DNA from 4 places in the Ectobacillus sp. OTK genome. Region 3 is predicted to be linked to each of the others. Evidence: predicted binding sites of a transcription regulator. Region 3 holds the regulator's gene; each other region holds the start of a gene.
What was found. Region 3 encodes Rex, which represses fermentation and respiration genes when NADH is low (regulators of the CRP and FNR family bind a similar motif). Its sites were predicted from a motif close to TTGTGAAATATTTCACAA; they were not measured.
Positions count from the first base shown of each region.

Region 1 (7,460 bases), 1.7 Mb from region 3:
TAATAGGGCTTTCTCTCGAACCAAGAAAGCTGCTCTCTAAGCTGCACAGCTTCTCCGATAATGGTCATTGCAGGATTGGAGATTTCACTTTCCTGCACCTCTTGCACGATCGTTTGCAGTGTACCCGTCGCTGTCTTTTGCCTTCCGGTCGTTCCCCATTCAATCACTGCAACAGGCGTGCTTTCCTCCCTCCCATTTGCAATGAGCTGCTTGCAAATAAACGGCAGGTTTTGAATTCCCATATAAAATGCGCATGTTTTACTTTTGGAGAGCGCTGCAAAATCGAGCTCAAGCTCGCCCTTAGAATGCCCTGTTGCAATTGTGAAAGTATTGCTATAATCGCGGTGTGTCACGGGAATGCCTGCATACGCAGCTGCCGCGATGCTTGACGTAACACCCGGAACGATTTCATAGGAAATGCCCGCTGCTGCCAACTCAGCTGCTTCTTCCCCGACACGTCCAAACACAGAAGGGTCGCCGCCTTTTAGGCGAACGACCGTTTTTCCTTCCTGCGCATACTGCACGAGCGCCTGATTAATGTGCTCCTGCCTCATAATATGCCGTTTGGGCAATTTACCGCAATATACAAATTCACAATTGCTGCTCGCGTGCTCCAGCAGGCGCGGGCTGACAAGGCGGTCATATAAAATAACATCCGCTTTTTGAAGACATTCCTTCCCCTTTTCTGTTATAAGCTTCGCATCTCCGGGTCCCGCCCCTACTAAATACACCTTTCCAACAGCTCTTGTCATGTTAGTCTCCTCACACTGTAATATATACGTACCCATCTTTTACTTCTGTTTCATATGTTTGTACGCAGCCTTCATCCGGCTTTTGCACCTCTCCGGTAACGAGGGAGATTTTCCAGTTATGAAGTGCACAAAACACGTATTCTCCTGATACAATACCTTCTGCTAATGGCCCATTTTTATGAGGACATGCATTGCTCACTGCCCTTACATCTCCGTTACTTAAGCGAAATAGCGCAATCGATTGGCCCTCTACGTTTATCTCTTGGCCGATTTGCATCGGCAAATTCTCAAGCTTCATTACCTTTACTTTTTTTTGCATCGCTGTGGCCATATTCTTCCTCTCCTTCTCCATTAGCGGAGAGGACATCCTCCCCGCTCTTTTATCAATAGGCTTCTCGTTACTTATACACGTTTTACTTCGTACATTGCCCGTAAATCAGGGTTTTGCAGCACTTTCTCCCATGGCTCGCGGTATCTTGTCATCGCTGTTTCAAAGCGTTCATTCAATTCATTTACCTTTGCTTCATCCATCATCATTTCCTTGACATGATCAAAGCCCACACGCTCTAACCAAGGAGCTGTACGTTCTAAATAGATGCCTGTTTCCCGGTAATATTGAACGAATGCCGCAGCTAAGCGAAGCACTTCCTCATCTGTTTTCACTGTACATAACAGCTGCGCTTCCTTCACCTCTGTCCCGCCGTTGCCGCCGATATAAATTTGGAAGCCATTTTCAACGCCGATTACACCAAAGTCTTTTACGCCAGACTCAACGCAGCTGCGCGGACAAGCAGATACGCCCATTTTTACTTTATGCGGTGTATCAATGCGCTCAAATTTCTTCTCAAGCGCAATGCCAAGTGCCATCGAGTCCTGGGTGCCGAATCGGCAGAATGCTGCGCCAACGCAAGTTTTAACTGTGCGAAGTGTTTTGCCGTACGCGTATCCGGACTTCATACCGAGATCCTTCCATACATGCGGCAAATCTTCCTTCTTAATGCCGTATAAGCCGATGCGCTGGCCGCCTGTTAATTTAATTAAAGGAACCTCATATTTCTCGGCCACTTCTACCAATTTTTTCAGTTGCTGTACATCTGTTACACCACCGTACATACGCGGGATAACAGAATACGTTCCATCCTTTTGAATATTTGCATGCATCCGCTCATTTACAAGACGGGATTGCTTTTCATCCTCATATTCCTCCGGCCAAAGTATACCTAGATAATAGTTTAACGCAGGGCGGCATTTTGCACATCCCTCTTCGTTCTTCCAGCCCAGTACATAACGCACTTCTTTTGCCGTTTTTAATCCCTTTGTCCGAATTTCTTCCATCAGCTCATCGCGGGATAATGCTGTACATTCGCAAATACCGGCGTGCTCCTCCTGCACTGCGCCGCCAAGCGTATGCTCTAGCACCTGTACAACGAGCGGCTTACATTTTCCGCATGATCCCCCTGCTTTTGTGCATGCTTTTACTTCTTCAAAGGTTTTTAAATCCTGTTCCAAAATAGCGTGGACAATCGCGCCTTTTGTTACACCATTACAGCCGCAAATCGTTTCCTCAGGCCCCATGGAAGCGACAAGGTTTTCCTCACTCTCTTCTCCTTTATGAAGAATAGAAGCATGTGTATACTCGCTAATATCCGCTCCCTGCTTCATTAAACGGAACAAACGAGTGCTGTCGGATACATCACCGTATAAAACGATTCCCACAATTTTATTGTCGCGAACGAGAATCTTTTTGTATGTGCCTGCTACGCCATCGTGCGCTGTCACAGCCTTTGTTTCTGTATCTTCATTAATTTGTCCGGCAGAGAACAAATCGCAGCCTGAAACCTTTAATTGTGTGGACAACACGCTTCCTGTATAGCCTTCTGCTGCAAGACCGCATATATATTCCGCAAGCACCGCGCCTTGCTCGTACAGAGGCGCTACAAGGCCGTACACATTTCCATTATGCTCCGCGCATTCCCCTACTGCATACACAGAGGGATCAGAGGTTTGCATAAAGTCATTCACAACGATGCCTCGGTTTACATCTAATCCTGCTTCTCTTGCAAGCTGTACATTTGGACGGATGCCAACCGCCATGACAACTAAATTGCATGTTGTTTCAAAGCCGTCTTTAAAGCGAATCCCTTCTACGCGGTGCTCACCAATAATTTCAGTTGTTTGCTTTTCCATCAAAAACTTCATGCCTTGCGCTTCTAGATCCTTTTTCAGCAGGGCTCCCGCCGGCGCATCGAGCTGCTGCTCCATCAAATGCGGCATAAGGTGAACAACCTCTACCTCCATTCCCATGTTCAGCAGTCCGCGCGCCGCTTCCAGCCCAAGCAAGCCTCCGCCGATGACTACCGCTTTTTTGTACTCCTTCGCAGTTTCCATCATCATATTGCAGTCATCAATTGTCCGAAAGCCCGTTACACCTGGAAGCTCGTGTCCCGGTACAGGTAAAATGAATGCGGAGGATCCTGTTGCGATGAGAAGCTTGTCATACTCGACAGTGCGATCATTCTCTGTACATACACGTTTGGCTTCCTTATCAATATGGATCACTTTCTCGTTTGTATATAAAGTAATATTATTTTCTTCATACCAGCTCCAGTCATTCATCACTATTTCATCTTGTGTTGTTTTGCCCTGCAGCACATTGGATAAAGCAATACGGTTATAGTTAGGATATGGCTCATCACCAAATACCGTAATTTCAAATTTCTCCGGATTTCGTTTTAAAATTTCTTCGATACAGCGGATACCGGCCATTCCGTTGCCGATCATAACGAGACGTTGTTTACTCATTTTGAAATCCTTCTTCCTTTGTGAATTTTTGAACATTCATCTTGGGTACATTGTAGCAAAGAGGATTGTAAAAGAGTATAAATCAGAGGGAGTTGTAGAAAAATCGCCAAAATCGCCTTTATTTTGGGCCGAATCTGTGATGGACATCACACTTTTCAGGCAATATTTTGTGAACGTTTATAAGGAAAGATAAGAATTTCTTATGATGTTTTCACACAAAAATGAAATTTCCTTATTAATCCTTTTGTAATATGATAGTAACAAAGGAAGGGGATGGTACGAATGGATAACAAACAGCAGGTACAGGAGCAGTTCGGCAAGTATGCGGCTCATTATGTAACAAGCGAAATCCATGCAAAAGGAAAAGATTTGGCAGCCCTTCTTGCGCTCTCTGAGGCAACGAAGGAAGATGCTGTTCTCGATATCGCCACAGGCGGCGGTCATGTCGCCAACGGCTTTGCTCCGCTTGCGGGCCAGGTTGTCGCATTCGATTTAACAGAAAACATGCTGCAGGAAGCTGAAGCGTTTATTCGCGGAAATGGGCATACAAACGTTACCTTTGTGCAAGGCGATGCCGAGCAGCTGCCGTTTCCCGATGCTTCCTTTTCCATTGTCGCCTGCCGCATTGCACCGCATCATTTTCCGGACATTGCTGCTTTTGCGGCTGAGAGCTATCGTGTGTTACGGGAAAATGGGATGTTTCTTCTAATCGATAACATCGCTCCAGAGAAAGATGATCTGGATATCTTTTACAATACAGTGGAGAAAAAGCGTGATAACAGCCACTACCGCGCTTGGAAGAAATCTGAGTGGATTTCATTATTAGAGCGTTCAGGATTTACGGTGCAGCAGCTTGCAACTTTCTCAAAAACATTTCAGTTTGAGAAATGGTGCAGCCAAGCGGGGCTGCCGCAGCAGGAGAAAGAAGAACTGGAGCAGTATATGCTGCAGGGAGACGAACAGACGAGGAAGCATTTTCATATTGAGGTGCAGGATGGACATATTAGCAGCTTTCAAGGGCAGGCTGTCCTAGTGCAGTGCAGGAAATAACAACAAACGCGCAGCATGCTAGTCAGGCTGCGCGTTAAAAAGCTTCACCTAGTTTCTGGTTTAAAGGGAATTTCCATCGCTTGTGCCATGAATCGAGGAAGATCTGTGTTATTGTGTAAACCGTAAAACCGATTAGATGCTGGTCCAAATGCATATACCGGAATATCCACACCAGTATGTTTAAAAGTTGTCCATCCGACTAATGCACGTTCAGAAATCACCTCATTAATTGCTACATCAGTCTTTGGGGCAAATTTAATTTTTGCGGCTTCCTCATTTGTAAGGTCAATATTGGCATACTGTTTCACTACCGCCTTTAGATTGCTGCGGTCAGCCTTCAATTTGCCTGCCATAAAGCGGCCTGTTGCAGTTACATTGCGAAGTACTTCAATATTTGCAGCGTATTTGCCATAACCGCCAACAGACAAGCCGCCTGTATCATGGTCGCCAGCGACAACAACTAAAGTATCTTTATCCTTTCTCGCAAATTCCAATACCTTTGCCACTGCTGCTTCGAATGCTTCAGCATCCTTCATTGCCCAAGCTGCATCATGAACATGTCCTGCCCAATCAATTTTACTTCCTTCAATCATTAAGAAGAATCCATCCTTATCTTTCCTAAGAACTTGAATGGCTTTTTCGCTCATCTCAGCCAGGCTGGGCTGGCGGGTAGTATCCCGATCTAGCTCTGATGCTAAGCCTCCTTCAGCAAATAAACCGATTAGCTTGTCCGTGTTTCCTGCACCAGCCAGCTGCCCCCGATCACTGACGAATTGGTAACCTTTTTCTTGTGCCTCCTTTAAAAGCCGGTTAGGAAAATATCTTCTCCCGCCCCCTAGAATGACGTCTACTCCATTTTTCAGCAGCTGCGGTGCAATCGTTGCTTCATTTATACGTAAAGCAACATGCGAAGCAAAAGCAGCCGGAGTTGCATGTGTAATAGTGGCGGTAGCGACCAATCCGGATGCCTTTCCGTTTGCTTCAGCTGCTTCAAGAATTGTTTTCAGCTCCTTCCCTTCCGGTGAAGTGCTAATCATTCCGTTATTTGTTTTCACGCCAGTCGCCATTGCCGTAGCAGCAGCTGCTGAATCCGTTACTCCTGAGCTTGCGGAATACGTCCGATGCATACCGACCAGCATTGAATCCAAAAGAGATTCCTTACCTTTATACCAACGATAGCTTGTTGCATACGAGGCAGAAAAGCCGTCGGGAATCATAAATATAACGTTTTTCACCTTCCCGTTATCTTGATTGTTTTCTGCTTTCACAGATGCTGCTAGAGCACCAGCGCCAATCAAACCACTAACAGTAATAGACGATACGGCTGCAAAAGACACTATCTTCTTTTTAAAGCCTTTTTTGAACACTTATTTGCCCCCCTAAAGAATAATTTAATAAAGCTCCCGTAGGGATGTGAAAGAGAGATGGAAACATCGCACAAATTGAGCATGATAAATTCATCGCTGTAATATCATTTCCTCTATTAAGGGAAATTAATTTACGTATAAATGAAATATCCGCTTCTATCTTCTATAAAAAAATGAGCGTGTGATTTCTAAAGAGAAATCGCACGCTCATTTTTGCTGCTGCGTTTTGCATTCATTTTTCCTCTGCAGGCCCGCTTAACACAAGCACACTCCTGCAGGATTTCCTGCTGTAAATTCCGTCTACGGCATAGGTCATGCGGCTTATCATAGGCCTTCTATTTTCATTTCTAAATAGGTTCAAATGCTTTAGCAGCCCTATTCTTTGGCAAGCACTATTTGTCTGTACATCCCTTTTAACATCACTGGCCGATCCTCTTTTACTATCAAAGATTGCTTATACGGATCCAGCAGTTCCTCAAAACGTAATCCAATATCTGTACCTAACAAGGAGATAATCGGACGCAAAACCTTTTTGCCTGCTGACAACTCTTTATCTTTCGGAACAAATTTATCAAAAATAACAATTTGACCTTGTTTCTTTAAGACCCGCTCCATCTCTTTTAAGCATTGGTTAGAATCTGGTACGACTGATAGAATTAAGCTCGCTATCACGTAATCAAACGTACCATCGCCAAACTGCAAATGCTGCGCATCCATTTCCATAAATGTAATCGCTGAATCTCTAAATTTATACCTTGCTTGTTCGAGCATATCTTTTGAATAATCAATGGCTGTTATATGTAATGCTGAGGTGTCTATGAATTCTAAGTCAGCTCCTGTTCCTACACCTACAAACAAAACGCTGCTTCCCTTCTTAAAGGAAATCTCTTTAAATATCTGCCTTCGTGCTTCTAAAAACTTACCGGAATTAAAGATTTTATCGTAGATTGGAGCCCATAGCTTATAGATGATTTTGTTCCAATGGTTATTTATGAATAGCACCCCCTGCCACATCGAATCCACTTCTATATGGAAATTTATACCTTTTAAAGTGTAAATAAAAAAACAGAGGGAATCAAGCCCTCTGTTTTTTAAAAATCAAACACAAAATCATCATCTGTCAACTTCTCAACATTTGTTGCTTTTACGTAACCATTTCCTTTAACGGAGAAAAAGTCATGGTTTTTCGTATCAGTACGAAGTCCGTTCAAGACAATCGGATTAATTTCCTCATCCTCAAAATACGGATCCATACCAAGATTCATTAATGCCTTATTCGCATTATAACGAACGAATTTGTTTACTTCCTCTACAAGCCCGATTGGCGTATAAATTTCTTCTGTGTACGCTCGTTCGTTTTCATATAAATCAATCAGCAGCTGCAGCATTTCTGCTCTCGTCTCCTGCTGCTCGTCTTCGGACAGCTTTGCGTATAATTCCTGTGCCAGCAAGCCGACAAACACGCCGTGAATACTTTCATCCTTCATCT
Region 1 covers NZ_AP048547.1:1,897,981-1,905,440, reverse strand. Annotated here, with positions in the region: gene cobA (uroporphyrinogen-III C-methyltransferase) at 1-752, opposite strand, end outside; gene nirD (nitrite reductase small subunit NirD) at 763-1,083, opposite strand; gene nirB (nitrite reductase large subunit NirB) at 1,155-3,554, opposite strand; gene AC6HZ4_RS09270 (class I SAM-dependent methyltransferase) at 3,837-4,604, shown strand; gene AC6HZ4_RS09265 (alkaline phosphatase) at 4,649-5,971, opposite strand; gene AC6HZ4_RS09260 (class I SAM-dependent methyltransferase) at 6,347-6,964, opposite strand; partial or broken gene AC6HZ4_RS09255 (ribonucleotide-diphosphate reductase subunit beta) at 7,063-7,458, opposite strand.
Region 1: the regulator Rex is predicted to act here: its motif matches at 3,573-3,590, upstream of nirB (nitrite reductase large subunit NirB).

Region 2 (7,460 bases), 2.4 Mb from region 3:
GATAAATTGAAAAGCATTGCTCCAAAGAAAAAGAGCCAAAAGCTGACAGCGTTTAAATATGGATACGCTACATCTCGCGCCCCAATTTGCAGCGGCACAACAATATTAAATAAACCAAACATAAATGGCATAGCCATAAATAAAATCATAATTGTTCCATGCGTTGTGAAAATCTCATTGTAATGTTGCGATTCTAAAAATTCAACATTCGGAAAAGCTAATTGCAGACGCATTAATAGAGCATCCACCCCTCCTCTAAAAAGCATAAGGAGCGATGATAATATATACATAATTCCAATTTTTTTATGGTCAACGGTTGTCAGCCATTCACGCCATAACCAGCCCCACTTTTTAAAATGCGTAAGAACAAATATAATGCTAAGAGTAACGAGAACAATAGCAACATCCGCTCCATAAATCATTGGATCTCCGGTTACAAAAAATTCGGAAGCAAAATCCTTCAATTTATCTAACATCTATTTTTCCTCCTTCCATTCGCTTTGTTTATTTAGCATGCATACTGTGCATATCAGTCATATCAGTTTGTTCCATATGTTGTTTCATATATTTCCCACCATTTCTATCGACCACTTCATTGAACAGATTTGCTGGATAAGATGAGAAGTCCATTTTATCAGCCAGTCCTTTTTCCGCTAGTTTGTTATAGCCGTCCTTTGTTAAGGCTGGTGCTGTTTGTTTAATCTTCTTCGCCCACGCGTCAAACTCTGCCTGCGATTTGGCAACTATTTGAAATTGCATATGTGCAAATCCTTCACCAGTAAAGTTAGCACCTGACCCAAAATATGTTCCCGGTTTGTCAGCTTGCAGCCATAGTTTCATAGCCATTCCCGGCATTGTGTATACCTGTCCAGCTAACTGCGGCACCCAAAATGAGTTCATAGGAGCATCAGCCGTTAATACGAACTGAACAGGTACTCCCGCAGGAATTTCGGCATAGTTAACAGTTGCAATATTCTGATCAGGATATTGGAACAGCCATTTCCAATCTAGGGAAGTAACTTGAATTGTAATTGGTTTAACATCACTTGCAGGCGGTTTTTGTAACGCATAGGTTGTCTTTGCTGTATAAAAACCAAGGACACCAATAATGATAATCGGAATACCCCACCACACGATTTCAAGTATTTTGCTGTCGTCCCAATTCGGTGTATAGGGAGCTTTGTTACCAGGCTTGTCTCTATACCGATACACGATATAAATAAAGACCGCTAAAACAGGTATAACGACTACAGCACAAAGAATGGCGGATAACACGATTAAGTCATATTCCTGTTGCGCAACCGGACCTTGCGGCTTGAGAACGATGTAGCGCTCGGCACATCCTGATAATAATACGGCGGATATTACCGCCAAAAGGGAAAGCCTAAAAAAATGAAACAGCTTTCGATTTTTCACTTAGTGCATCTCCTTTCAAAACTCAGTTGCCAATTTTGATTTTTTGTATTACCACTTTCAACAATGTAATCATAGTGTTTTAGCGTTTAATTCGTCTGTGACGTGCGTCACAATAAAGGGAGAATTCATAAACCCTCCATATTTTCGACATAAACTATACATTGTTTTTTCATACTTTTGCCCAATCATCCTATTGCCAAGCTTTTTATCAACCATTTCTCCATCTTAAGAGGATTTTGATATCTCCCCTTCCATAACGGCATAAAAAAAAGGACATATGCTTTGAGATTAAGCACATGTCCTTCTATCTCTAAAAACTATTCTCCTTATACATCATTCAGAAACAACTAACTATAACAATTTATCACCAAACATACATTGTTTCACTCAAGATTCGCAAAACGGTGTAAGTCTTTATTTTCTCCGATCATAACCAAAACGTCTCCTTTTTGAATCAACTCATCTGGAGAAGGAGAAATATTAACGTTCCCATTGTTATTAATAGCAATTACAGTTAAATTAAATTTTGCTCTAATATTTAATTCTTTGAGACTTTTCCCTGCCATATTGGAAGGCACCTTGATTTCTTCTATGCTATAATCTTTCGCAAGTTCAATGAAATTCAGAACATTCGGCAGCATAAGCTGGTGGGCCACACGCTCTCCCATATCCCACTCAGGAAATACAACCTGGTCAGCTCCCACTTTTTTTAATACTTCCCCATGGCGTTTATTCAAGGCCTTGGCTACAATCTTCTTAATTCCTAATTCTTTTAATAAAAGGACTGTTAAAATACTCGCTTGCATATCATTTCCAATCGCTACAATGACTGTGTCGAAATTCCGGATACCGATTGCTTTTAAAGCTACTTCATCCGTTGAATCTGCAATAACTGCATGTGTAGCAGAATCAATAAATTCATTTACACGCTCTTCATTAGCATCGATTGCCAACACTTCATTTCCTGCTTCTAACAAAGTACTCACAATCCCCGAACCAAATCTTCCCAGACCAATAACGGCGTATTGTTTGTTTATCTGTTTGTTCATCTTCACATCGCTCCTCTAAGGTTGTATGCAGGGGACATTATCCAATCATGATTTTTCCTTTTGGATACTTGAACGGATCTGACTGTCTTCGGAGTGTAACAGCAAAAGCAATGGTTAATGGGCCTACCCTTCCCGCAAACATTGTTAGTATAATCATTATTTTTCCAAACGGCGATAATTCAGGCGTTAGCCCCATAGAGAGCCCGACCGTTGCGAAAGCAGAAGTTGCTTCAAACAGAATCATCAAGAAATCTTTTCCTCGTTCTGTAATCGTTAATAGCATGGTAACCGTCATGACAAGGAGAAGACCGCTTAATGTAACAGTAAGCGCCTTATAAATCGTATCATATGGAATTCTTCTTTGGAAAAACACGACATCTTCTTTCCCTTTTATCTGTGACCATACTGCTCCTAATAAAGTGGCAAATGTAGTTGTTTTAATTCCCCCGCCTGTAGACCCAGAGGAGGCTCCAATAAACATCAGAATAATAATAAGGAACAGAGTCGGCTGTGTTAAATCAGGGATATTGAGTGTGTTGGACCCTGCTGTTCTCGGCGTAACAGCTTGGAACAAAGACCCTAGAATTTTACCAGACATGGATAACGGCTGTAATGTTTTGGGATTATTAAATTCCAGCAAGAAAATAATGACAGTCCCTAACACCACTAATAGAAAACTTGTAAAGAAAACAACTTTCGTATGTAAAGAAAAACGGCGAGTTTGCCTGTATTCGTACACTTCATTCATCACGATAAAGCCAATTCCCCCTAGTGTGATCAGTATACAAACCACTAATGTGACAAGGGGATCTTCTACATAACCGGTCAAGCTTCTAAATTCCCCCATTAAATCAAATCCTGCATTATTAAAATTTGAAATAGCATGGAATATTCCATAATAAATCGCTTGGGAAAGCGGCATATCAAACGCGAAGCGAATGGCTAATAAAATCCCGCCAATCAGCTCAATTACAAGTGTAAAAATGAGAATTCTTTTTACTAAGAGGACAATACCCGCAACAGATAAGTTATTTAAGGCTTCTTGTAATAACAACCGCTCCTTCAGAGAAATTCTCTTCCCCAAAAGAAACGCAAAAAAGGTCGCAAACGTCATAAATCCTAAACCGCCTACTTGAATCAGGGACAAAATAACCAATTGTCCAAACAACGTAAATGTCGTTCCGGTATCCACAACCACAAGTCCTGTTACGCATGTAGCAGATGTAGATGTAAATAATGCATCTAACCACGGAAGCCCTCCCCCATCCTTAGTAGCTATAGGAAGGGTGAGAAGAAACGCGCCCAATAAAATAATAAGAGCAAATCCTGCCACCAATACCTTAGGAGGATCCAAGGAATATATCGGTTTTTTTTTCATTACAACTTCTCCTTACTTAGATATTGAGATTCATTCGGAATCAAACAATGGTTTATTCCAATGATATCTTCACTTTACCAAAAGATTCAATAAATGGACAATCTACACTTTTTAAACATTCATTTCTGAGATAGTATTTTTCATTTCTTCCTGAATTAAACCGTGTTCTGTTTGTTAAACACGGCAATTTCTCCTAATTATTTTCACAGTAAATCCTCTTCCGTTAAATTGTAAATTTCTTACTTTTCATTCACCCCCTCCAACAAAAAGAAGTATTGCACAGGATGGATACCTTCCAAATCAAACAGCATTTCTTTTACGTACGATACTCATTATGAAGAAAGGATAGTGTATTTGCTACGGATCTATCATCTAAAAAAATAACTAATTAAGCTAGAAAGTTAAAAAAAAAAGAGGGAGCACCCTCTTTTCTGTATGTTGTTTAGACTTTAAACTGGAGAGCCATTTCTTGTAACGCTTCTGCCATCTTTCCGAGTTCGTGTGCAGAATTTGCAACTTCTCCTGTTGAAGACAACTGCTCTTGAAGCGAGCTGGCTACTTGCTGAACACTTTCTAGTACAGCTCTCATGCTATTTTCCATTTCTACAACTGATGTAGTGACCTGTCCGGAGCTGGCAGCCATTTCTTCAGATGAACGGGAAATCTTTTGAATTTCATGAACAACACTTTCAACACCTGATACAATGTTGTTAAATGCTACTCCCGCTTCTTGTACAATAGTGGTACCTTGTTCTACATCATGATTTCCCTTTTCCATTTTCTCTACAGCGAGTGCAGTTTCAGCTTGAATTTGGTGAATCATTGCTGTGATATTTTCTGTTGCCTGCTTAGATTGCTCGGCCAGCTTGCGCACTTCATCAGCTACAACGGAAAAACCACGGCCAGATTCGCCGGCACGAGCAGCTTCTATAGCCGCATTCAAAGCTAGCAGATTTGTTTGATCCGCAATGGAGGTGATCACATTTACAACCGTACCCACTTCTTTTGATGTTTCACCTAACTGTCTCATGATGGAGGCAGATTCGCCGACAGAAAATTGAATTTGCTGCATTTGGTTCACTGCTTTTTGCACAGTAGCATTTCCTTTCTCTGCTTCTGTTGCTACTGCACTAGATGTTTCTGATACAGAAGAAGCTGATTGAGCGATTTTTCCAATTCCAATACTTATATTTTCGACTGCATGTACGTTTTCTTTAATATCTGCCAATTGCTTGTCAGAATGGCTCGCGACCTCTTGCATAGCTAACGAGATGGTTTGGGAGGCTGCCTCAGTCTCTTCACTGGAAGCTGACAGTTCTTCAGCATTTGCAGCCAAATTGACAGAGCTTTCGCTTACCTGCTTTATAGCTCCTTGAAGCGCTGCCATCATGTTGTTGAAATCGGCTGTAAGCATTCCTATTTCATCCTGTGACTCGTATGTTCCACGAACAGTCAAGTCCCCATCTTTTGCTTCTCTCATTAACGTCTGTATCTTCTTTAACGGCTGTGTAATTGTACGTGTGACAGCAATAATGAGCGCAACGCAGAAGAGAAGAGCGATAATTGTAGTAATAATAAATGTTGTGATTGCATGTTTGCTTTGCTCTGCAGCATCTGTATATGATGTTTTTGCTTTTGCCTCATTGCTCTGCACCCAATCATTTAAAAGGCTATTTAATTGATCTGCTTTTTCCTTTTGAGACTCAACATATATTTTATAAGCTTCTTGGTTCTTATTTTGCATAGCAAGATCTAATACCTTTGTTCTTTCTGTTCTGTATTCTTGTAATAACTCCCTGTATGTCGCCAACCGCTCCTTTTCGTTTTCCGATAAATTACGTTTCTCTAGCTGTTGAAGTAAGTCAAGAACCTTCGTGCCTTTATCGTCAATACTATTTAGCAATTCTTTATTCATAGCCTCGTCTTGCGTTACCATCAATTCCATTAAAGATGCTTGATTTTCTTTTGTCATAACACGTATCTCATTTAAAAGATTGCTCAAAATCAAATCTCTTTCATAAATAAGCTGTGCCTGTTGCTTTGCTTGTTGCATGGATTTGAAGCTTTGATACCCTTCTATTCCGAGTATTAAGCAAACTGCAGCTAGCAGTAACAGCATTTTATTAAAAACTTTAAGATTGACAAAATACTTCATACTCTTTCCCCCGTTTTTTATTAAAAATCATTAAACTAGATATAATTATATACAGTTTAATAATTTTTAATAGTGAATTGAACAAAATATCTGACAAGTAAATCTTTCTAATTAATAATGATATCTTGAGTGGAATCTACTCCCCTCTATTAGCTTTTAAGGCGCTCGCATAAAATAATCCGCTTCGCTTGCAATATGGTCTACAAGTAACAGAAAAAGAAGCTAGTACAATGCCAGCTCAACATTGCTAAATCTTGTGCGTAATGCACTGCTATATAATAAAATAAGACCGCTCCAGGCGGAACGGTCTTAACTTACATTCAGTGTTCATAGTCCATTTCAGTTAAAGAGTCCATATGGCTTGCAATCATCGCAATAATCGTACTCGCTTCTTCTTTACTGAAAATAAAATTCGTTTCATCCTCAATCAAATCGCGGTCAGCTGTTATTAAACGGTTTACGCGGCGGAGCACTCCATCCCCTGTTTCTTCTACAATCCCAAATTGATACGTAATCTCCACATCATCCTCATGAGCATAAGCAGTTACCTCAGGGGTTGTCCACCTTACATCAATTTCCTCATACATCTCAGCATCTATTTCCTCATACATGTCCGTTTCATCTTCTATTCTGTCTTCATCATCGTCCATCTCATACTCTTCATCCATGTCATCATCTTCCATAACCATGTACTCATCTGTATCCATATCATTGTTTACGTACTGATGAAAACTTTCATGAACAGCATCGACAATGTCTTCTATATCCTGTAAAATCATTCTGGATGGCTGATCAAATTCCATATCCAGCGATTCTATATAAAATTCCTCGTTATATGGGTCGAAGAAAAGAGTGCAAAAATATTCTCGCTCGTTATCCTCCAGTTCAACGAAAAACTCAATTCTTGGGTGTTTCGCACCTCTGTCAATTGTCATATGACCAACTTGGTCGTACTTATCGCAAATGGACTCCAAATAATCCTGCAGTTCTCCGGTAACTCGGTCAAACCATTCTAATGACATATGGCATCCCTTCCTTTCGAGGTCATCGATTTTATTATTTCCTGCTCTCTGCTTCTCGGCGCTTCCAATTTAATCTATATATTCCCTATAAGCAAAATTGCTTCCAATAACAAGCACTTATGTTTTTTGGAAATAAACAAAAAATAACTTCGGTATCCACGCATACGTACCGTATATTCGTTGATTACGACGAGGAGGGAAATACCTTGAACATTCGAGAGGGTTTAATTCCAACTGTACTAGGTACAGCCGTTTCCGCTACCGGTTATGCATTCAAGCAAAATCGAAAGTAAGTTCTATGGTTGCAAACACTGTATTTGGATTTGGACTCGCTCACGTTGTACTAGGGGTTATTGACCTTGTAGAGCATCGTCGATAAATAAACAGAACGAGCGCTGCACATACGCTCGTCCTCCTTGGATTCCTTATATCATGAAAAT
Region 2 covers NZ_AP048547.1:2,633,662-2,641,121, reverse strand. Annotated here, with positions in the region: gene qoxB (cytochrome aa3 quinol oxidase subunit I) at 1-476, opposite strand, end outside; gene AC6HZ4_RS13055 (ubiquinol oxidase subunit II) at 505-1,416, opposite strand; gene AC6HZ4_RS13050 (potassium channel family protein) at 1,800-2,453, opposite strand; gene AC6HZ4_RS13045 (TrkH family potassium uptake protein) at 2,503-3,843, opposite strand; gene AC6HZ4_RS13040 (methyl-accepting chemotaxis protein) at 4,286-5,998, opposite strand; gene AC6HZ4_RS13035 (hypothetical protein) at 6,319-7,020, opposite strand; partial or broken gene AC6HZ4_RS13030 (asparagine synthase) at 7,227-7,399, shown strand; gene AC6HZ4_RS13025 (GHMP family kinase ATP-binding protein) at 7,451-7,460, opposite strand, start outside.
Region 2: the regulator Rex is predicted to act here: its motif matches at 1,512-1,529, upstream of AC6HZ4_RS13055 (ubiquinol oxidase subunit II).

Region 3 (7,460 bases):
GTCCGCAGCAGAAATCGCAGCTACTTGTGCAATGGAAGATTTGCCTTCAATCGGCTTAGAAATCGATTTTAATTCTTCAACTGCAGTTGCAACAGCTTTTTCAATTCCTTTGCGAAGACCCATTGGGTTTGCACCAGCTGTTACGTTCTTCAATCCCTCACGGATCATAGCTTGTGCAAGCACTGTTGCAGTTGTCGTACCGTCACCAGCTACATCGTTTGTTTTGCTAGCTACTTCAGCAACAAGCTTTGCACCCATGTTTTCAAATGCATCTTCTAGTTCGATTTCCTTTGCGATTGTCACGCCGTCATTTGTGATTAATGGAGAACCGAATTTCTTCTCCAATACAACGTTGCGTCCTTTTGGTCCAAGCGTAACTTTTACCGCATTTGCAAGAGTATCTACACCGCGAAGCATCGCACGACGAGCATCTTCACTAAACTTAATATCTTTTGCCATATTTTTAACCTCCCTAATAATGTTTGTAAAACGTATAGGATTAGCCGATTACTGCTAAAATGTCGCTCTCACGCAAAATTAAGTATTCTGCACCTTCGTATTTCACTTCAGTGCCAGCGTATTTTGAGAAGATAATACGATCGCCTACAGCTACTTCTAAAGCTACGCGATCACCATTTTCAAGAACACGCCCTGTACCCACTGCCACAATCTTACCTTCTTGCGGCTTTTCTTGTGCAGTACCCGGTAAAACGATACCGCTTGCAGTTTTTTCTTCTGCTTCAACGAGTTCAATTACAACGCGATCACCTAATGGCTTTAGCATGAAAATAACCTCCTCAATAAGTATATATAAGTTTTTATTAGCACTCGAAAGCAACGAGTGCTAACACACTTATTATAATAATGAATCCATTTTTCTTTTGCAAGCAAAAAACTCACAAATTTTGTGAAAAAAGCCATTGTTTTGCTTGTCTCTAGCCCTCACTCAGTATATCCAATCAACTCGAAAACATTCCCTTCGTTTTCCGGGCATATTCTATGTTACAATGAGACACATACCATAAGTTGTTTTCGATACAAAGCTCTGTTTTCCTTTTTACAAATGAAAATTTATAGCAAAAAGGGGTTATGTGATTTGAATAAACGCTACGGCTGGATCATTGTTACATATATTGCAATGCAGCTATCCGGCGCAATCGGACTACCGCTCCTTCTTAAAACAGGATGGTACGATCAATATGAACGCGGGGCAAAACTCCAGATTGCTTCCGGACATTGGGCTATTATCAGCTTTTTTACGGCCTTGCTCATTATTCTATGGCTTTTGCGAAAGGACCAGTTGCATACTAGTATAAATGGCCGGAAATCAAATGCAGCCGCAACAGTCGGATGGATGATAACAGGGGTCTTTCTCGCCTTCTTCGCCCAAACTATTGCAGGAACGATTGAAATGAAGGTACTTGGCATTGAACCCGGTTCCGAAAATACAGAGCAGCTCATCGAAATTGCAGCCGCCACACCCTGGTTCATTCTTGTAACATCCGTTTTGGCACCGGTACTCGAGGAAATTGTTTTTAGAAAGATTTTGTTTGGCACACTCTATAAACGATATAACTTTTTGATTGCGGCTATTATTAGCTCCTTGATTTTTGCTGCAGTCCATCTGGATTTCTCCCATCTGCTCATTTACATGTCGATGGGGCTTGTTTTCGCCTTTCTATATGTACAAACCAGAAGAATTATCGTTCCTATCACAGCTCATGTTATGATGAATACCTTTGTTGTACTTGTAAATCTTGTATTTAAGGACGACCTAGAGCGAATGATGCAGAAAGCTGAAAAACTGCAAGTATTTATCGGAGGATTTTAAATATGCGAAGCTCACCATTGTTTATGGCCACACTATACTTTGTTCTCGGCTCTGTTTTCACATACTTAGCTGTGACAAGTGTCGAGAATACTATTTGGAACTTCTATACTCTGCTTTTAATTGTTATGGCAACATTTGATTTTGGATTGGCCTTAAGGCTCATCCTTTTGAATATCAGGCTGCGAAAGCTAAAAACGCCTAAAAAATAAAAAACGCGGGAAAGCTGCCGCGTTTTTTATTTTGGATAATGCTTTAAGAAATAGACAAGCGTCTGCAATTCCACAGCCAAATCAATATGGTGAATACGAATATGCTCCGGAACATCAATCCGAGCCGGCGTAAAGTTCAGTATTCCTTCTATCCCGGTCTTCGACAATCGGTCTGTTACTGACTGCGCCACATGAGAAGGCACCGTTAAAATAGCTACCTTTATATCATCCGTAAGTCTCTCTTCTAGTTCATCTAGATGATAAACAGGAATACCTGCAATGGTTGTTCCGATTTTACCTGCATCTACATCAAATGCCATTTCAATCCTTGTATTGTTATTCTTTGTGAAATTATAATTCAAGAAAGCGGTTCCTAAATTCCCGACTCCAATTAAAATAACACCAATTAAATCATCCTGATCAAGTGTTTGACTAAAAAATGATAAAAGATAATTTACATTATAACCGTATCCTTTTTTTCCCAATGCACCAAAATAGGAAAAATCTCTTCGAATCGTAGCGGAATCTACCTTTACTGCCTCACTGAGTTCAGCTGATGAAACACGTTGTTTACCGGAAAGCGATAAATTTTTAATAAACCTGTAGTATAAAGGTAATCGTTTCGCAGTTGCCTGCGGAATCTTCGGTTGCTCCATAGAATTCCCCTCCTTCTCCCTATTCCATTTTATATGTTATTAGAATAAATTTGTAGAAGTTTATTCATCTAAAGTTTTCTTTGTATAATAGAGATGGACTATGTCACTCAATTTAAACTATACACTATTTTTAGTTATATTGAAAAACATAAGTTTCATGTAAAAGAGACGGAACTAGAGGTGATTGCATTGATACTACTACAAGTGAACGGATTAATAAAACAGTATGGCGCTGATGTGATTTTATCTAATATAAAGCTAGAGGTACAAACACGTGACCGCGTTGCACTTGTCGGCCGCAACGGCGCAGGTAAATCGACGCTTTTAAAAATCATTGCCGGCGAACTGTCGTATGACGGAGGAGAGATTATCAAGCCAAAGGACGTAACAATGGGGTATTTAGCTCAGAATACCGGATTAGAAACCTCTTTAACAATTTGGGAGGAAATGATTACTGTATTCGCCGAACTGCAGGCAGCTGAGAGGGAACTCCGCCGTCTAGAGCAAGAGATGGGGCGCGAAGAAGTATTCACGAATGAAACGCGCTACCAAAAACTACTTTCTGATTATGACCGGTTGCAGCAAACATATAAGGAAAAAGGCGGCTACCAATATGAAGCGGATGTTCGCTCTATATTGAGCGGTCTAGGCTTTCCGGCTGAAACGCACGGTACAGTCATCTCTACCTTAAGCGGCGGGCAAAAAACACGGCTCGCTCTCGGTAAAATGCTATTAACAAAACCAGATTTACTCATTCTGGACGAGCCGACAAACCATCTTGATATTGAGACGCTTACATGGTTAGAGCAGTATTTGCAAGGCTATCCCGGGGCAATCTTAATCGTTTCACACGATCGCTATTTCTTAGACCGCCTTGTGACACAGGTATACGAAATTTCTAATAAACAGAGTAAAAAATATACGGGCAACTACAGTAAATATTTAGAAGAAAAAGCCGCCTCCTATGAACTTGAGATAAAGCGCTATGAGAAGCAGCAAGAGGAAGTATCAAAAATACAGGATTTCATTCAGCGAAATATCGCTCGCGCTTCCACAACAAAACGAGCGCAAAGCAGGCGAAAACAACTTGAACGAATGGATTTAATGGAAAAACCTCTCGGTGATGAAAAGTCGGCTTCCTTTCACTTTGATATTGAACGACAAAGCGGAAATGACGTGTTAAAGGTAAAGGACTTAAAAATAGGATATACAAACGAAGCCATTATCGAGCACATTCATATGCATATTACACGTGGTGACAGCATTGCTCTTGTCGGGCCAAATGGAATTGGAAAATCTACGCTTCTAAAATCCGTTATCCAACGGCTGGAGCCGCTGCAAGGAACGATCTCCTTTGGTTCGAATGTTACGATTGGCTACTATGACCAGGAGCAAGCAAACCTGACATCCTCCAAACGAGTGCTTGATGAGCTATGGGATGAGTTCCCGCTAAAGCCAGAAAAAGAAATCCGTACAGTTCTCGGGAATTTCTTATTTTCAGGAGATGATGTGCTAAAGCCTGTCTCTTCCTTAAGCGGCGGCGAAAAGGCTCGCGTCGCTCTCGCCAAACTCATGATGCAAAGAGCAAACTTCTTAATCTTGGATGAGCCGACAAACCATCTAGATTTAAACAGTAAAGAAATATTAGAGAATGCCTTAATTGATTTCCCAGGCACTCTTTTATTTGTTTCCCATGACCGTTATTTTATCAATCGTGTGGCCACTAAGGTAATTGAGCTGTCAAAAGAAGGTGCAGAGGAATATTTAGGTGACTACGACTATTACGTACAAAAGAAAGCAGAAATGATAGAACGGGCACAATTGCAGCAGGAAGAGCAAAAGCAATCGACCAAAGCTGAGCAGCCAGCGGAAAAACGAACATATCTTGAAGATAAAGAGCGAAAAAAACTAGAGCGACAACGAATTCGGAAAATTGAGGAGCTTGAGGAGCGTATTATGCAGTGGGAGGAGCAAATTGCAGCATTAGAAGAAAAGCTCTGCCTTCCCGAAGTGTTTCAAGACTATGAGCAAGTCCAGCAAATCAATTCAGAGAAGCAAGCCCTGCAGGAGCAGCTTGAGATTGCCATGACACAGTGGGAAGAGCTTCAAGGATAAAGGCCAAACTTGGGCAACGGAGTATCATACCGTAAGCGGGAATTTCCTGCTCATAATAAAAAAGTCAGTGTTGCACTGACTTTTTTATTATCCACAAATCTACTCAATTCTATTAACTTATCCACATTATCAACAACCAAACAGGTACTTATCAACAGATTTTACACAAATGAATAATAGTTAATAACATCTCTCTTACATTTATCCACAACAAAAAAGGGATCCCTGTGCATGACCTAGCTTTCGAGGTCTAATCCCGGGTTTGCATTTAAAGCTAAATTAGCCCGCTTGCCCTGATTGTACAAAATAGTGCCTGCTGCTGCAATCATAGCGGCATTATCAGTACAAAGCGACAACGGCGGAATCACCAGCTCTATGTCCTGCATTGGTGCAAATGCCTCCTGCAGGCGATTTCGCAGACCTTTATTTGCAGCTACACCTCCTGCGAGCAATACCTGCTTTACTCTATATTCTGCAGCCGCCTTTACTGTTTTTGTAACAAGCACATCAATTACACTGTCTTGAAAGCTTGCCGCTAAATCTTCGGGAGCAATGACCTCTCCTCTTTGCTTCGCATTATGAACTGCGTTAATAACTGCAGACTTTAAACCGCTGAAGCTAAAATCATAAGAATCTGATTCCAACCAAGCACGCGGCAAATCAAGAACTGGCTGGCCCTCATGTGCTAGGCGATCAATGTGGGGGCCGCCTGGATACGGAAGGGACAATGTTCTTGCAACCTTATCATAGGCCTCTCCGGCCGCATCATCACGTGTTTCCCCAATTACTTCAAATGAACCATGCTCATCCATGTACACAAGCTCTGTATGCCCCCCAGAAACAACAAGGGACAGCAAAGGGAACTTCATCTCAGTTATGAGGCGGTTCGCATAAATATGCCCCGCAATATGATGGACACCCACTAGAGGGATCCCATGAGCAAATGCAACTGCTTTTGCTGCATTGACTCCAATTAATAACGCCCCAACAAGCCCCGGGCCCTCTGTCACTGCAATCGCATCAATATCCTGAAGCGTTACATCAGCCTGCTTTAAAGCTTCTTCTAATACAATTGTAATTTGCTCTACATGATGACGAGATGCAATCTCTGGCACTACCCCTCCAAATCGCTTATGGCTTTCGATTTGAGAGGCCACCACATTAGATAAGATCTCACGTCCATTCTTTACCACAGCTACGGCAGTCTCATCACAGCTCGTCTCGATTCCCAATATAATACTATTTGCCTTTGTCATAATCTCACCCACATTACAAGAGCATCCTCGTAGTTATCCGTATAATATCGTTTGCGAATACCACCGTTTAAAAAACCAAATTTACGGTACAATTTTTGGGCAATCTCATTAGATACACGAACTTCCAGCGTCATCGAGCGAGCTCCTAATTTTTTTGCTTTTTTGATCACTTCATTCAGTAATGCTTCTCCTAGATTCCGCCCTCGATACTCGGGCAGAATCGCGATATTTGTAATATGGGACTCATCTAAAATGAGCCACATTCCACAATAGCCAATGATAGCGCCATCTTCCTCTATCACAGTATACCGCGCATATTCATTTGTCAGCATTTCGCGCTCAAATGTTTCGAAGGTCCATGGAATTGCAAAAGACGCTTGCTCAATTGCAACAACCTGTGCAATATCCTCCGGTTTCATATCCCGAAATATAATTGACATACTCATTCCCTTTTCCCCTATTTTGCTTGATTTGCCAGCCAATTTGCTTCTGCTTCAGCCATACGAATATAATTTGGTACGAATGCATGTACTTCCTCTGCTTCTTTTTGTAAACCAATAAGGCCCAGCTCACCTGGTCTTGGGTTATATTTAGCCATCGAAGCAAATACAGCCTGCTCCCCTAGCTCAGCTATAATTGTCTCCTTATGAATAGACAAATCATTCCCTATGAATAATATTTTTTGATTTAGCTTCTTTAACAAGAGAAGCCATTCTGAAATAAGAATAATCCGTTCTTCTTCCTTTAATTTGAGTGCACCTTCATATGTATAAAGCCCTGTATAAATTTGCTGTCTTCTTGCATCAAAAAGTGGACAAATATAGCCATCAAAGTAAGAACCGTTTGCTGCTAAAACTTCCAAACTAGATACACCTGTAATTGGAATTTGCAGAGACCATGCCAGTGTTTTAGCTACTGTCACCCCAATCCGTACTCCTGTATAGGACCCCGGTCCTGCAGCTACTACAATTTTCCCGAGGTCACCCGGCTTTGTATCACATTCCTTTAAGAGCTGCTCAACTGCCGGCATTAGCCGTACAGAATGGTTCTTTTTCACATTTGTAATGATTTCGCCTATTATTTCCTGTTCATCAAGAAGCGCAACACCCATTATATAATTTGATGTATCAATTGCTAATACTTTCATTCTTCAAAAGCTCCTCACATAATCTAATATACCGTTCTCCCTTCGGCTCCAACACAATGCTTCGGTTGTTATCACCCTCATGAAACAAACTAATTTTAAGCAAGGAGGAAGGTAAATACTGCTGAATCAAGTGAGCCCATTCGACTACTGTCACACCGCTCCCGTAAAAGTACTCATCAAATCCTAAATCCTCTTCGCTCTCTGCTAATCGATATACATCCATATGATAGAGAGGAATACGCCCTT
Region 3 covers NZ_AP048547.1:238,823-246,282, reverse strand. Annotated here, with positions in the region: gene groL (chaperonin GroEL) at 1-459, opposite strand, end outside; gene groES (co-chaperone GroES) at 500-784, opposite strand; gene AC6HZ4_RS01420 (CPBP family intramembrane glutamic endopeptidase) at 1,097-1,831, shown strand; gene AC6HZ4_RS01415 (YdiK family protein) at 1,834-2,040, shown strand; gene AC6HZ4_RS01410 (redox-sensing transcriptional repressor Rex) at 2,067-2,696, opposite strand; gene AC6HZ4_RS01405 (ABC-F family ATP-binding cassette domain-containing protein) at 2,886-4,811, shown strand; gene tsaD (tRNA (adenosine(37)-N6)-threonylcarbamoyltransferase complex transferase subunit TsaD) at 5,048-6,067, opposite strand; gene rimI (ribosomal protein S18-alanine N-acetyltransferase) at 6,064-6,507, opposite strand; gene tsaB (tRNA (adenosine(37)-N6)-threonylcarbamoyltransferase complex dimerization subunit type 1 TsaB) at 6,525-7,214, opposite strand; gene tsaE (tRNA (adenosine(37)-N6)-threonylcarbamoyltransferase complex ATPase subunit type 1 TsaE) at 7,195-7,460, opposite strand, start outside.

Region 4 (7,460 bases), 1.6 Mb from region 3:
AGGAAAGCAGCGATGCGTTGCAGGTATCTCCAACAGGGTTTACGGTTATTAATGACGAAATTAATGCGCGCAGCCAAAGTGACCTGAAGAAGGCTGAAATGATCGGTCTTCCTATTGCATTTCTTGTTTTGCTGCTGTCGTTTGGAAATCTTATGGCATCTCTTCTGCCGATCCTTAACGGCGGGCTGAGCGTTGCTGCGACGATGGGAATTTTATATATGATCGGCCAGCAAAAGGAGCTGTCCATTTTCGTGCTGAATGTGGCGCCGATGGTCGGGTTTGCATTGTCAATTGATTTTGCGCTTTTGTTTGTGAATCGTTTCCGTGAAGAATTGGAGCAGCGCGAGGTAGCGGAAGCAATTGCGGCGACCTATCAAACGGCGGGGCGTGCTATTTTGTTTTCCGGCTTATGCGTGTTTGTCGGCTTGTCGGGCTTATTTTTCTTTCGGATTGAGTATATGCAGTCTATTGCGTTAAGCGGCATGATTGTCGTTGTAATGAGCATTCTGTTCTCGCTTACGCTGCTTCCGGCTGCACTGTCCCTGATGGGCAAGCGTTTGAAACAAATGGGCCAAAAGCGGCGATCAGCAGCGTTTTGGCGTGCATTCGCTCATTTTGTGATGCAAAGGCCCGTCATCATGACAGCTGTCGTACTCATTGGGATTGTGCTTTGCTTACTGCCGCTGCGAGGAGCAAATTTTGAGTTTCCAGGCATTGAATCGCTTCCTGAACATAGCGATGCCCGCACAGCTTACGAACGGTATGAAACGGAGTTCAATCCTTTGCTCAAAAGGCATGCGGATGTAACCGTTCTTGTGGAAACGAAGCAAAGCATGACCGAGAGAGAAAGCTTAGAGAAGCTGGAAGCCGTTGTAAAAGAACTGGAGCAGGACCCGGATGTATACAAAGTAACGAGTGTTTACAGCATGCTCGGCGATATGCCAAGCAGCCAGCTGTATGCACTCATGCAATCACCGCAAAAGGAACAGGTGCTTCCTGCGGTAAAGGCGTACACGCACGGCAGCCGTGCACTCGTGCAGGTTGTGCTGCAGGCAAAGCCAAAGGCTGAACAAGCAAAACGATGGGTGCGGAATTTTAAAGATATGTATAAGCAGCCTGGTGTTACATATTCGCTCGGCGGTATGACGACGTTTGAGCAGGAATTGCAGGATGAGGTGAAGGCACGTGTTGCCATAGCGATGACTGTTATTTTCGGATCAACATTTCTCATTTTAATGATTGCGTTCCGCTCGCTCATTATCCCGATTAAAGCCATTGTGATGAATGTGCTGAGTCTTAGCGCAACAATCGGGATTATCGTGTGGCTATTTCAAGGAGGCCGGTTCGGGCTTGAGCAAAGCACGATTATGTTCGTCCTGCCTATTTTTATTTTTGGGCTTGTGTTTGGGCTCAGCATGGATTATGAAGTATTTCTTATTTCGAGAATGTACGAGCTGTATAAGGAAACGAAAAACAACGATACAGCAACGCTGGAAGGGCTTGTCTCTACAAGCCGCATTATTACGTCGGCGGCTCTTATTATGATTGTTGTCACCGGGGCATTTGCGTTTACCGATATTTTGCCTGTGAAGCAGATGGGATTGGGAGTTGCGCTCGCTATTTTTCTTGACGCCACTGTGATCCGTCTGTTGCTTGTGCCAAGCTTAATGAAAATGCTTGGGGATTGGAATTGGTGGTTTTTTACGAAATGGAGTATGCATAAAGAAGCAAAAAGCGGTGTGTAGTCGGTATTCCTGCAGAGGATACCGATTTTTTTATACTTTAAGAATTGGGAAACGTTAGGAATCAAGTATAGATGCAGCTAAGCCCCGTCCTCGCCCAAAGGCTCGCCAATTGGCAGGTTTTCTTGGATCATTAGAAAGATTGCAAAGCCTATATATGTGCTTCTCCTCCATGTAATACAGGCAGGATGAATAGATTTCTCTATCTTTTGACAAAGTATGTCATAAAGAGATTACGATTGAGGTGAGGACAAGATGTTTCGATACTTCAAGTTTAGGCTCAATGATACAGTACAGTTTGCAGAGAATGACGGACATATTTATCGAATTGTCGGCTATCGGCTGGAAAAAGGATATGGCGTGGAGGGCAACGAAGATTGGACGCACATTGTATATGAATTGCTTCGTGAATTTGACGGTTACATGATGGATGCAGAGGAATATGAACTTGTGAAAATCGTGCAGGTCGAGGATGAGTACTATAAAATAAAAGATCTGTGCGGCTATCGCTATCCGGTAAAAGCGAAGGTGACGAAACAGCCGCCGAAAATACCGGCCCGCCAGCATGTAGATGAATTGCTGGATGCCTATAACGATTACCGGAGATTGGCTTCCTTATTCAATGACATATCATATGAACGAAAAGCTGAGGAGCTTCTCGGGAAGTTGAAGGAATTTAGTTCCTAGCCGATGGGTGAGCCGTTAGGCAAAGATAGAGGCGTAGTTGCACTTATGCTGTATTCCTCAAATTTCCTGCTGCGCCAAATTTGCTTCTAGCTGGAAATGTATGCTTTCTGAAAGCGCAAAAAGAGGCTATGCAACAGGAATTCATCTCCCTTTCGCATAGCTTCTTTCTCTTCTTATATATAGGCTGCTTCCGTTTTATCCCGTCTATGATATGTCATGACCCAATCCGTCATATAGGCGCACACCGCCACCGAAAATCCGGTGTAGGCGACTTGGTCCCACGATAAGTATATGAGAGACAAAATAAGAACAAGCGCATCGAATATAAAATACACTTTGCCGACAGATAGGCGTGACACTTTACTTACGAGTATCGATAAAATATCATCTCCACCCGTCGCGCCTCCGTAGCGTAAAATCAGTCCAAGTCCAAAGCCGACAAGAACGCCCCCCAGCAGCGCGGCAAAAAATAGGTGCTGTGAAAGGTTAATTTGAAACGGAGAATATCGCTCCATGAGAGAATAAAAAACGGAGAAGGATGTCGCGCCAATAATCGTTTTGAGCGCCAATCGTTTTCCTAACACCTTCGAGCCAAGTAAAATTAATGGAATATCTAATAAAAGAGTTGTGATGGACGGGGAAATATGGAATAACGCTTGTACAAGCAAAGCAATTCCGATAAATCCGCCCTCGGCTAAATTATTTTGTACGTGAATATGATAAAATGCAGCTGCCAAAACAAAAGAACCGAACAAAATCATCGTAAATTCTCGCCAACGAATCCATTTCATTGTTATTCCTCTTTCGTAGTTAGTTTTTTCGGGAAGATCCTGATAGAAAACTAACTACCGCACATACAGCATAAGAGCATGGCTCTTTCGGAGTTAGTTTTCTAAAAAAACTAACTATGCTATATGTAGCAGAAGGAATAACGAGGCCGTTGATCCAACATACTTTCGCCCACTTTCGTTTTGTTTTCGTAGACAACAACCGTCTAACGAAAAAAGACGCTAAGTGTACGATAAATCTTGACGTTTCCAGATGCTCCTTCGAGCAACCATGGTTTCAAATCCTTTCTTTATAGGATACATTCTTATTATATCATATGTTTTCGCAGCATAGAAAAGAATGTATATTATTTACATTTACTTTACAGAAGAACAGGGACATGAAAAATACATATTTGTCGGAAATGTGTGTGAAATGATTCACAATTGCTTCACACACATTTTTCCAATAATGCAGTATAGTATGAGTATAGAGATTGTGATAAATATCACAAACAAAACTAAGCGGGACCAAAAATGTATCCTAGGGTCACTTTCGGTCCGCCAAGGAGGAGCAACCATGGCAGTAAAAGAACAAATGGTGCAGCAGGTACAAGACACAAGTGCAGTGATTCATGAGCTCGTGCAAAATGGGCAGAAGGCATTACAGCAGCTCTCGACTTTTACACAGGAACAAATTGATACAATTGTTCATGAAATGGCCCTCGCCGGTTTGGATCAGCATATGCCGCTCGCAAAGCTTGCGGTAGAAGAGACTGGCCGCGGTGTCTACGAAGATAAGATTACGAAAAACATATTTGCGACAGAGTATATCTGGCATAGCATTAAAAACAATAAAACTGTCGGTATTATCCACGAGGACGAACAAGCCGGCATCATTGAAATTGCAGAGCCGGTCGGTGTAGTTGCCGGGGTAACACCTGTAACAAACCCAACATCTACAACTATGTTTAAGGCGTTAATTGCGATCAAAACAAGAAACCCGATCATTTTCGCATTCCATCCGTCCGCACAACAGTGCTCTGCGCAAGCAGCACGTGTTTTATACGAAGCAGCTTTAAAAGCAGGAGCACCAGAGCATTGCATTCAATGGATCGAACAGCCTTCTGTGGAAGCAACGAAGCTTCTCATGAATGATCCAGGAGTGGCTCTTGTTTTAGCAACAGGCGGAGCAGGCATGGTGAAATCCGCGTATAGCACAGGTAAGCCGGCTCTTGGTGTAGGTCCTGGCAACGTTCCTTGCTATATTGAGAAAACAGCGAAAGTGAAGCGTGCCGTAAACGATGTGATTTTGTCCAAAACATTTGATAATGGTATGATTTGCGCATCTGAACAAGCAGTGATTGTAGATGAAGAAGTCTATAAAGAAGTAAAGGCAGAAATGATCGCAAGCGGCTGCTACTTCGTTACAAAAGAAGAAAAGAAGCTGTTAGAGAAGCTTGTTATTCGCGAGGACACTTGCGCTGTAAACCCGGATATCGTAGGTAAATCTCCTGAATATATTGCGAATCTTGCAGGCTTTACAGTACCAGAGAAAACGAAAATTCTCGCAGCGGAGATCGCTGGAGCAGGTGCAGAGTATCCGCTATCCCGTGAAAAATTAAGCCCGGTTCTTGCCTTCATTCGCGTGAAAAATACAGAAGAAGGCTTCCGTCAATGTGAAAATATGCTTGATCTTGGCGGGCTCGGTCATACAGCGGTCATCCACTCTACAAATGAAGCGCTGCAAAGAGAATTTGCGCTTCGTATGAAGGCTTGCCGCATTGTGGCAAATGCACCGTCTGCTCAAGGCGGAATCGGTGATGTATATAATGCATTCCTGCCATCTTTAACACTTGGCTGCGGATCTTACGGCAAGAACTCTGTTTCTTCTAACGTAACAGCTGTCCACTTATTAAACGTAAAACGGATGGCACGCCGTAATAATAATATGCAATGGTTTAAGCTGCCTCCCAAAATCTATTTTGAAAAAAACGCAACACAATATTTAGCCAAAATGCCGAAGATTTCTCGTGCCTTCATTGTAACAGACCCAGGAATGGTCAAATTGAACTACGTTGATGTTATCATGCATTACTTAAATCAAAATGCTAATCACGTACAAGTTGAAATTTTCTCTGATGTTGAGCCAGACCCATCTGATGCAACAGTGTTTAAAGGCGCAGAAATGATGCGCGCGTTCAAGCCGGATGTTATTATCGCCCTTGGCGGCGGCTCTGCGATGGATGCTGCAAAAGGAATGTGGCTCTTCTATGAGCACCCGGAAACAAGCTTCCACGGCTTAAAGCAAAAGTTTCTTGATATTCGCAAGCGTACATTTAAGTACCCTGAGCTTGGCCAAAAAGCACAATTTGTTGCGATTCCAACAACATCTGGTACAGGATCAGAGGTTACGCCGTTTGCGGTTATTACGGATAAACAAAACAATATTAAATATCCGTTGGCAGATTATGAATTAACACCTGACGTTGCGATCGTCGACCCGCAGTTTGTTATGACAGTTCCGCCGCATATTACAGCTGATACAGGAATGGACGTATTAACGCATGCAATTGAGGCGTATGTGTCTATCATGGCAAATGATTATACAGACGGTTTGGCATTAAAGGCAATTCAACTAGTATTTGAATACTTGCCAAGAGCATATAAAAACGGCAACGACGAAGAAGCCCGCGAAAAAATGCACAACGCTTCTGCTATTGCCGGCATGGCATTCGCCAATGCGTTCTTAGGTATCAACCACAGCCTTGCACATAAGCTTGGTGCAGCGTTCCATATCGCACACGGACGTTCTAACGCAATCTTAATGCCGCACGTTATTCGTTACAATGCGAAAAAGCCGTATAAGCACGCGTTGTTCCCGAAATATGAGCACTTCGTTGCTGATGAGCGTTATGCACAAATTGCCCGTGTTCTCGGCTTGCCTGCCCGCACTGTAGAAGAAGGGGTAGAAAGCTTAGTGCAAGCTGTCATCAAGCTTGGCAAAGAATTGAACATTCCGATGAGCATTGCTGCACAAAACGTAAACAAAGAAGTGTTTGAAAACCAAGTCATGGAACTGGCAGAGCGGGCATTTGAAGATCAATGTACAACTGCCAATCCAAAGCTGCCGCTCGTTACAGAGCTTGCAGAGATCTATCGCCAAGCATACGAAGGCGTGTAAGTAAGAAATGGTTTGCGGAAGGTTCCTCACGATCCAAGGCGCTGTTTGCCTTGGATCGTAAAGAACAACTGGCGAGAATGAGACACTAAGAAAAGCATTCTCCCTCTAGTTTGCCCCCATTAACGCAACAAACCCTGCCTGCTTAGGCGGTTTTTTTATTCTTGATAGCTGTACATGGTTCAGCGACGCATTGACAGTATAGGCATAAAAAATAGGAATGGCCCTGTTTTTCTATGCATATATGTTTATAAAGCTTATCTTTATGGACAAGGAGTGAACAGCTTGAATAGAGTAGGAAAAAATGATTTTGTTCCTGGATTTGTACCAAACCATAACCATGGGTCTGTGGATTATACCTCTGTCGAGGCAGGGCATGTACATCAATGCCTGGACGTAACATCTCCTCCAATTCCGACGCAGGATGGAGGGCATATTCACTATACAGAAGGGTATGTTGTATTTGAGGATGGGCATACCCATTATTATAAGGCGCACTCAGGACCCGCTATCCCTGTTGGAAATGGGATGCATGTTCATTATTACGATTTTTACACTACTGAAGATGATGGGCACAGGCATCATGTTAAGGGAGTAGACCAGCCTGCACCAGGTACGAAATAAAGATCGTACAGTTCTTTTTTCCTTACAAAAAGCTTTCACATTTATGAAGAAAAGGACCTGTTATCGTTTGGAAACAGGCCCTTTTTCATTTACAATGTAACAAGGTGATGAAATATGTACATGGTAAAAAAAGGAGAATGGTGCGAAATCATCGTACCTGCACATTGGAACTGTACAATTGAACAGCTATTAAAAGACAGGTGGCAAGTACCCAAAAAGCTTCTTCATCAATATCGAATGGAGAAGAGCGTTATTGTAAATGGAGAAGCAAAACGATGGAGCGAAGTATTGCAAGAAGGAGACGTGCTGCGCGTTCGAATGTTTCTGGAGGAAGATCTTGGTGTTGTGCCCGAATACATGGACGTAGATGTTTTATATGAAGATGATCATATTCTGATTGTAAACAAGCCGATTGGTATGGATACGCATCCGGCAGATAAGGGAGGCAAGCATACGTTA
Region 4 covers NZ_AP048547.1:1,827,015-1,834,474, forward strand. Annotated here, with positions in the region: gene AC6HZ4_RS08890 (MMPL family transporter) at 1-1,745, shown strand, start outside; gene AC6HZ4_RS08895 (YodN-related protein) at 1,998-2,429, shown strand; gene AC6HZ4_RS08900 (YitT family protein) at 2,603-3,220, opposite strand; gene adhE (bifunctional acetaldehyde-CoA/alcohol dehydrogenase) at 3,777-6,380, shown strand; gene AC6HZ4_RS08910 (YmaF family protein) at 6,663-7,001, shown strand; gene AC6HZ4_RS08915 (RluA family pseudouridine synthase) at 7,116-7,460, shown strand, end outside.
Region 4: the regulator Rex is predicted to act here: its motif matches at 3,626-3,643, upstream of adhE (bifunctional acetaldehyde-CoA/alcohol dehydrogenase).